2 regions of the Amycolatopsis sp. NPDC051106 genome follow, and region 1 is predicted to be linked to the other one. Evidence: riboswitches for the same ligand, from Rfam matches in the RefSeq annotation. Region 1 holds a riboswitch; the other holds the start of a gene.

Region 1 (3,379 bases):
CCTGCAGACGTACCTGACGGCGGGCCCGAAGGAGTCCCGCGCGTGGACGATCCCCCAGGGCGCGACGGCCCCCCAGGCGGCGGGCGTGATCCACACGGACTTCGAGCGCGGCTTCATCAAGGCGGAGATCGTCTCGTACGAAGACCTGATGGCGGCGGGCTCGATGGCGGCCGCCCGGGCGGCGGGCAAGGTCCGCATGGAGGGCAAGGACTACGTCATGGCCGACGGCGACGTGGTGGAGTTCCGCTTCAACGTCTGAGCCGGGTAGCGGCAGCACCACGCTCGGCGCGAGCCGCTCTGCCACGCTCGGAGCCGTGACTGCCTACGTGATCTCCGAGGTCGAAATCCTCGACGAAGCCCTGGCGCAGCGCTACCGCGAGCTCGCCGCGGCTTCGATCGAAGCCCACGGCGGCCGGTACCTCGCGAGAGGCGCGATCCCGGCCACGCTCGAAGGGGAAACCCAGCCGGGCAAGCGGATCGTCGTCGTCGAGTTCCCGGATCGCGACACCGCCGAGCGCTGGTACCGCTCCGACGAGTACGCCGCCGCACTGGAGATCAGGGCGACGGCGCTCGATCGACGGCTGCTGCTCGTTGACGGGGTCGACTAGCCGAGGAGGCCCATCAACGCGATCGTGATCAGCACCACGGCGGGGGCGAGGGCGTTGATCCAGGCGCGCTGGGCGGGCGTGAGGGCGGCGGTGCTGTTCATGGCGTTTCCTAGGGCCGAACCGATGCTTCCGCCTGCTCAGCGCGCTGATCTTGGTGTTCGTTAGCTGCTGTGAGCGAACTCACCGACAGCGCTCAGCCGTCCGGGTGACGGCGGGAGCGGACCGTGAACCACAGCACACCGCCCGCTGCCGCGACCATCGTCGCGAACGCTGCCGTACCGACCACGATTGCCTGAGTCATCTCGTCTCCCTCCCGAAGGTCTGGTAACCGAGAGACGCCAAACTGTCGAAAAGGTGCACTCAGCGTTACCGAGGTCACAGATCGGCGAGCACCGAGTCGATCTCGGCCGCCAGCGAGAAGTCCTTCTCCGTCAACCCACCCGCCGAATGCGTCGAGAGCCGGAACGTCAGCGTGCGCCAGCGGATGTCGATGTCGGGGTGGTGATCAGCCGCCTCGGCCAGCACCGCGACGCGGTCCACCACCTCGATCGCCTGCGGGAAGCTCGCCAGCTCGACCTCGCGGGAGATCACCGCTCCGGAACGCGTCCAGCCGGCGCCCAGTCGTTCGTCGGCCTCGGAGTCGCTCAAGATTTCCGTCATGGCTCCATCGTCCAACGTCCTGGACTACGCTGCACGGTTGCCACGGGAGTCCGGTGAGCCGGGCTGAGAGGCGGGGTCACCCGCGACCGTTCGCACCTGACCGGATCATGCCGGCGAAGGGAGGGCTTTCCCTCCTCGTCCGGTGAAGTGCAGGAGGGTAGATGAAAAGCAGGGCTGTGCGCGCCGCGACGGCCATCGCCGCCGTCAGTGTCGTCGCCGCTGGGTGCTCGCTGTCGGACGGTGACGGTGGCACGCAGCAGACGCCCACCGTCACCCTCGTGACGCACGACTCCTTCCTGGCGCCGCAGGAGGTGCTCGACGCCTTCCAGAAGCAGTCGGGCATCAAGGTCTCCGTGCTCAAGCAGGGCGACGCCGGTTCGCTGACCAACAAGCTCGTGCTGACGAAGGCCAACCCGATCGGCGACGTCGCGTACGGCGTCGACTCGACCTTCGCTTCGCGCGCGCTCAAGGAGGGCGTCTTCGAGCCGTACACCAGCCCGGAGGCCGATCGCGGGCCGCAGCGTTACGCGGTCGACCCCGAGCACCGGCTCTCCGCGGTCGACGTCGGGGACGTCTGCGTCAACGTCGACACGAACTACTTCACCACCAAGGGCATCCCGGCGCCGGAAACCTACGAGGACCTGGCCGACCCGAAGTACAAGGACCTGCTGGTCGCCGAGGACCCGGCGACGGCCTCGCCCGGGCTCGCGTTCCTGCTCGGCACCATCGCGAAGTACGGCGAGGCCGGCTGGAAGGACTACTGGACGAAGCTGAAGGCCAACGGGCTCAAGGTGGTCAGCGGCTGGGAAGAGGCCTACACCAAGGACTTCTCCGGCTCGTCCGGCAAGGGACCGCGGCCGATCGTCGTCTCGTACGCCTCCTCACCGGCCGCGGAGGTCGGCGACGACGGCAAGCCGCGCACCAAGGCGCTGCTCGACACCTGTTACCGGCAGGTCGAGTACGCGGGTGTGCTCGCGAACGGCAAGCAGGTCGAGAGCGCGCGCAAGGTCGTCGACTTCCTGCTCTCCCAGCAGTTCCAGGCGACCGTCGCGGCCAACATGTACGTCTACCCGGCGCGCCAGGGCGTCGACCTGCCCGCGGGCTGGGCGCAGGTGGCGCCGCTGCCGCAGAAGCCGCAGATGCTGACGGCGGACCAGGTCCAGGCCGGACGCGAGAAGTGGATCGGCGAATGGCGCACACTCGTGCAGTGACGCCCGGGGACACCGCCACCCGGAAAGCGCTGACCCCACCGCGGACCGCCCGCGGGCTAGGCCTGGCACTGCTCGGGCTGGCCCCGATCGGGTTCCTGGTGGTGTTCTTCGCCTGGCCGGTGCTGGCGATCATCGGCCGCGGGTTCGCCGCCGGTGGGCTCGACGTCGTCCTCGGCGACGCGCGGACCTGGCAGCTGGCCGGTTTCACGGTGGCGAGCGCGGCCGCGTCGACGCTGGTGGCCGTGCTCGCCGGGCTGCCGGTGGCGTTCCTGTTGGGCCGGGTGAAGCTGCCCGGCGTCGGCCTCGCGCGGACGCTGGTGCTGGTGCCGTTCGTGCTGCCGACCGTCGTCGTCGGCCTGGCGTTCCGGGCGCTGTGGCCGGACGGTGGCGTGCTGCCGATCGTCCTGGCCAACGCGTTCTTCAACGTCGCCGTCGTCGCGCGGACCGTCGCCGGGCTCTGGGCGCGGCTGGATTCGCGCACGACCGACGCCGCCCGCGCGCTGGGTGCGTCGCCGTGGCGGGCGTTCCGCTCGGTGACGCTGCCCGCGCTGGCGCCCGCGATCGCGTCCGCCGCGGCGGTGGTGTTCCTGTTCTGCGCCACCAGTTTCGGCGTCGTCCTCATCCTCGGCGGCGCGAAGTACCGGACGCTGGAAACCGAGATCTACCTGCGGACCGTCGACCTGCTGGACCTCTCGGGCGCGGCGGCGCTTTCCCTGATCCAGTTCACGGCCGTGGTCGCCGCGCTGGTGCTTGGCGGACTGGCCCGGCGGCGGAAGGACGGCGCCCGGATCGGAGCCGCGAAAACCCGCCGCCCGCGTGGCGGTGAATGGACGGTCGTCGGCGCCGCGGGCGTGGTGCTGGCCCTCCTGCTCACGCCGATTGTCGCCCTCCTCGTCGAAT
Region 2 (3,379 bases), on a different contig from region 1:
GCTGCGGCCGTCCGTGACGACGAAGTTCATCGACCGGACGCTCGGCGTCGACAGGTCCGGGTAGTAGACCTCGGACATCTGGCCACCCTGGAGGGTGAACCAGATGTTGCTCGACCGGTCGTGCGCGGTGCCGAAGCCGGTCTTGTTCGCGGGCAGCCAGCTCGGATGGGCGCCCGGGGCGCCGGGAGCCTCTCCCGCGGCTGCCGCGATCCCCGGGATCAGGCCGGTGACCAGCAGCCCGGCGAGGGCGCCGAACATGAGTTTTCGCATATCAACCCCACAGAAAGTCACTTCTGCACCGTTACAGAAGCGCCTGGAAGTCTCTCGCCGATCCTTCACCCGCGCATGGTCCGATCCGGTGAACCACTGACCGTCACTGGTCCGGTCACGGCGCCGGTTCACCAGCAGCGAACGGACTTCCCGTTCGACCGGGCGCACACTTGTAGTACCTGCAACGGTGTAATCGAGGTGCCTTCATGGATGACGCGATGGACGCCTACTCGCGCGCCGTCAGCACGGTCGCCAAGACCGTCACCCCGCACGTCGCCGGGGTGCGGCTCGCACGCGGCAGCGGCTCGGCGGTCGTCTTCGCCGACGACGGCCACCTGCTCACCAACGCCCACGTCGTGGACGGCAACCGAAAAGGCGTCGCGACCTTCGCCGACGGCAGCGAGGTGCCCTTCGACGTCGTCGGAGCCGATCCGCTGTCCGATCTCGCCGTATTGCGGGCGCGGGGTGAGACACCGTCCGCCGCCCGGCTGGGCGATGCCGACCAGCTCGTCGTCGGGCAGCTCGTCGTGGCCGTCGGGAGCCCGCTCGGCTTCTCCGGCACCGTCACCGCCGGCGTCGTGAGCGCGCTCGGCCGGGCGCTCCCGGTGCGGCAAGGCCGGACCACCCGCGTGATCGAGGACGTCATCCAGACCGACGCCGCGCTCAACCCCGGCAACTCCGGCGGCGCGCTCGCGGACTCCGCCGGCCGCGTCGTCGGGATCAACACCGCGGTCGCCGGCTTCGGGCTCGGGCTCGCCGTGCCGATCACCACGACCACCCGGCGGATCATCGACACGCTCGTCGTCGAGGGCCGGGTGCGGCGCGCGTACCTCGGCGTCGTCGGCGTGCCCGCGCCACTGCCGGACGACGTCGCCGGGCGCACCGGCCAGAGCGCCGGGCTGCGGGTGCACGAAGTCGTCTCCGGCGGCCCCGCGGACCGGGCGGGCCTCAAGGCAGGCGACCTCGTGCTGACCGTCGGGCGCACCCGCGTGTCGGACGCGCAGGGCATCCAGCGGCAGCTGTTCGCGGAAGTGATCGGCACCGCACTGCCGATCACCGTGCTGCGCAACGGAGCCATGGTCGACGTCTACGCGACCCCGGCCGAACTGGTCGGGTGAGGTGAGCGGGCTTGAGTATGTCGCCCCGGCGTGGCATGGTCGGTGGCACAACACCAACGCGGGAGCTCGCGCCATGGCGGGCTGAGAGGGTGACTTGCGTTTTCGCAGGCGTCACCGACCGCATGAACCTGACCGGGTAATGCCGGCGTAGGGAGTGAAAGTCGTTGACCACGCTCGAGAACAAGCACGTCTCCGTCACGACCGGCCCGATCACGGGCTCGCACAAGGTGTACCACCAGACCGAATCCGGACTCCGCGTTCCGGCGCGCCGGATCGACCTCTCGAACGGCGAACACTTCGACGTCTACGACACTTCCGGCCCGTACACGGATCCGGAAGCTTCGATCGACGTCCACAGTGGACTCCACCGGCTGCGCGCCGGCTGGGCCGACGGCCGTGAGCACAACACGCAGCTCGGCTGGGCCAAACAAGGCGTCGTCACCAGGGAAATGGAGTACATCGCCGCCCGCGAGCGCGTCGAGCCGGAGTTCGTGCGCGCGGAGGTCGCCAGCGGCCGCGCCGTGATCCCGGTCAACCGCCGCCACCCCGAGACCGAACCGATGATCATCGGCAAGAACTTCCTGGTGAAGATCAACGCCAACATGGGCAACTCGGCCGTCTGGTCGTCGGTCGAAGAAGAGGTCGACAAGATGGTGTGGGCGACCCGCTGGGGCGCCGACACGATCATGGACCTCTCCACCGGCAAGCGGATCCACGAGACGCGCGAGTGGATCATCCGCAACTCGCCGGTCCCGGTCGGCACCGTGCCGATCTACCAGGCGCTGGAAAAGGTCGACGGGGAACCGGAAAAGCTGTCGTGGGAGATCTACCGCGACACCATCATCGAGCAGTGCGAACAGGGTGTCGACTACGTCACCGTGCACGCCGGCGTGCTGCTGCGCTACATCCCGCTGACCGCGCGGCGCGTCACCGGGATCGTCAGCCGCGGTGGCTCGATCATGGCCGCGTGGTGCCTCGCGCACCACCAAGAGTCCTTTTTGTACACGCACTTCGAGGAACTCTGCGAGATCCTGCGCCAGTACGACGTCACGTTCTCCCTGGGCGACGGCCTGCGCCCCGGCTCGATCGCCGACGCCAACGACCGCGCCCAGTTCGCCGAGCTGGAAACCCTCGGCGAGCTGACGCACATCGCGCGCTCGCACGACGTCCAGGTGATGATCGAGGGCCCCGGCCACGTGCCGATGCACAAGATCAAGGAGAACGTCGAGCTCGAGGAAAAGCTCTGCGGCGAAGCACCTTTCTACACCCTCGGTCCACTCGCGACGGACATCGCGCCGGGCTACGACCACATCACGTCGGCCATCGGCGCGGCGCAGATCGGCTGGTACGGCACGGCGATGCTCTGTTACGTCACGCCGAAGGAGCACCTCGGCCTGCCCAACCGCGACGACGTCAAGACCGGCGTGATCACCTACAAGATCGCCGCGCACGCCGCCGACCTCGCCAAGGGCCACCCGTACGCCCAGGAGTGGGACGACGAGCTGTCGAAGGCGCGCTTCGAGTTCCGCTGGAACGACCAGTTCAACCTCTCGCTCGACCCGGACACGGCGCGGTCGTTCCACGACGAGACGCTGCCCGCCGAGCCGGCCAAGACCGCGCACTTCTGCTCGATGTGCGGGCCGAAGTTCTGCTCGATGCGGATCACGCAGGACGTCCGCAAGTACGCCGAGGAGCACGGTCTGTCCACTGTGGAGGCCATCGAGGCCGGGATGGCTTCGAAATCGGCGGAGTTCACCGAGTCCGGCAACAAGGTGTACCTGCCCGTGGTGCAGCCGTGACTCCGCCGACCGCCCTCACCATCGCCGGCTCCGACTCCGGCGGTGGTGCGGGCATCCAGGCGGACCTGCGTACGTTCTTCGCGCACGGCGTCCACGGGCTCGTCGCGCTGACCGCGGTCACCGTGCAGAACTCGCTGGGCGTCCAGGGTTTCACGGAGATCCCGGCCGACGTGGTCACCGCGCAGATCAAGG

Evidence for each region. A riboswitch is a leader RNA that binds a small molecule or an ion and turns the genes downstream of it on or off. The one in region 1 is predicted to bind thiamine pyrophosphate.
Region 2: another riboswitch for thiamine pyrophosphate. It lies ahead of thiC (phosphomethylpyrimidine synthase ThiC); the one in region 1 lies ahead of AB0M83_RS41855 (thiamine ABC transporter substrate-binding protein).

Annotation. Positions count from the first base shown of each region.
Region 1 is NZ_JBFBBQ010000103.1:9,249-12,627, forward strand. Features, by position in the region: gene ychF (redox-regulated ATPase YchF) at 1-259, shown strand, start outside; gene AB0M83_RS41845 (DUF1330 domain-containing protein) at 315-608, shown strand; gene AB0M83_RS41850 (4a-hydroxytetrahydrobiopterin dehydratase) at 984-1,268, opposite strand; TPP riboswitch at 1,301-1,408, shown strand; gene AB0M83_RS41855 (thiamine ABC transporter substrate-binding protein) at 1,430-2,479, shown strand; gene AB0M83_RS41860 (iron ABC transporter permease) at 2,557-3,379, shown strand, end outside.
Region 2 is NZ_JBFBBQ010000156.1:6,880-10,258, reverse strand. Features, by position in the region: gene AB0M83_RS47085 (glycoside hydrolase family 15 protein) at 1-270, opposite strand, end outside; gene AB0M83_RS47080 (trypsin-like peptidase domain-containing protein) at 477-1,388, shown strand; TPP riboswitch at 1,437-1,559, shown strand; gene thiC (phosphomethylpyrimidine synthase ThiC) at 1,553-3,187, shown strand; gene thiD (bifunctional hydroxymethylpyrimidine kinase/phosphomethylpyrimidine kinase) at 3,184-3,379, shown strand, end outside.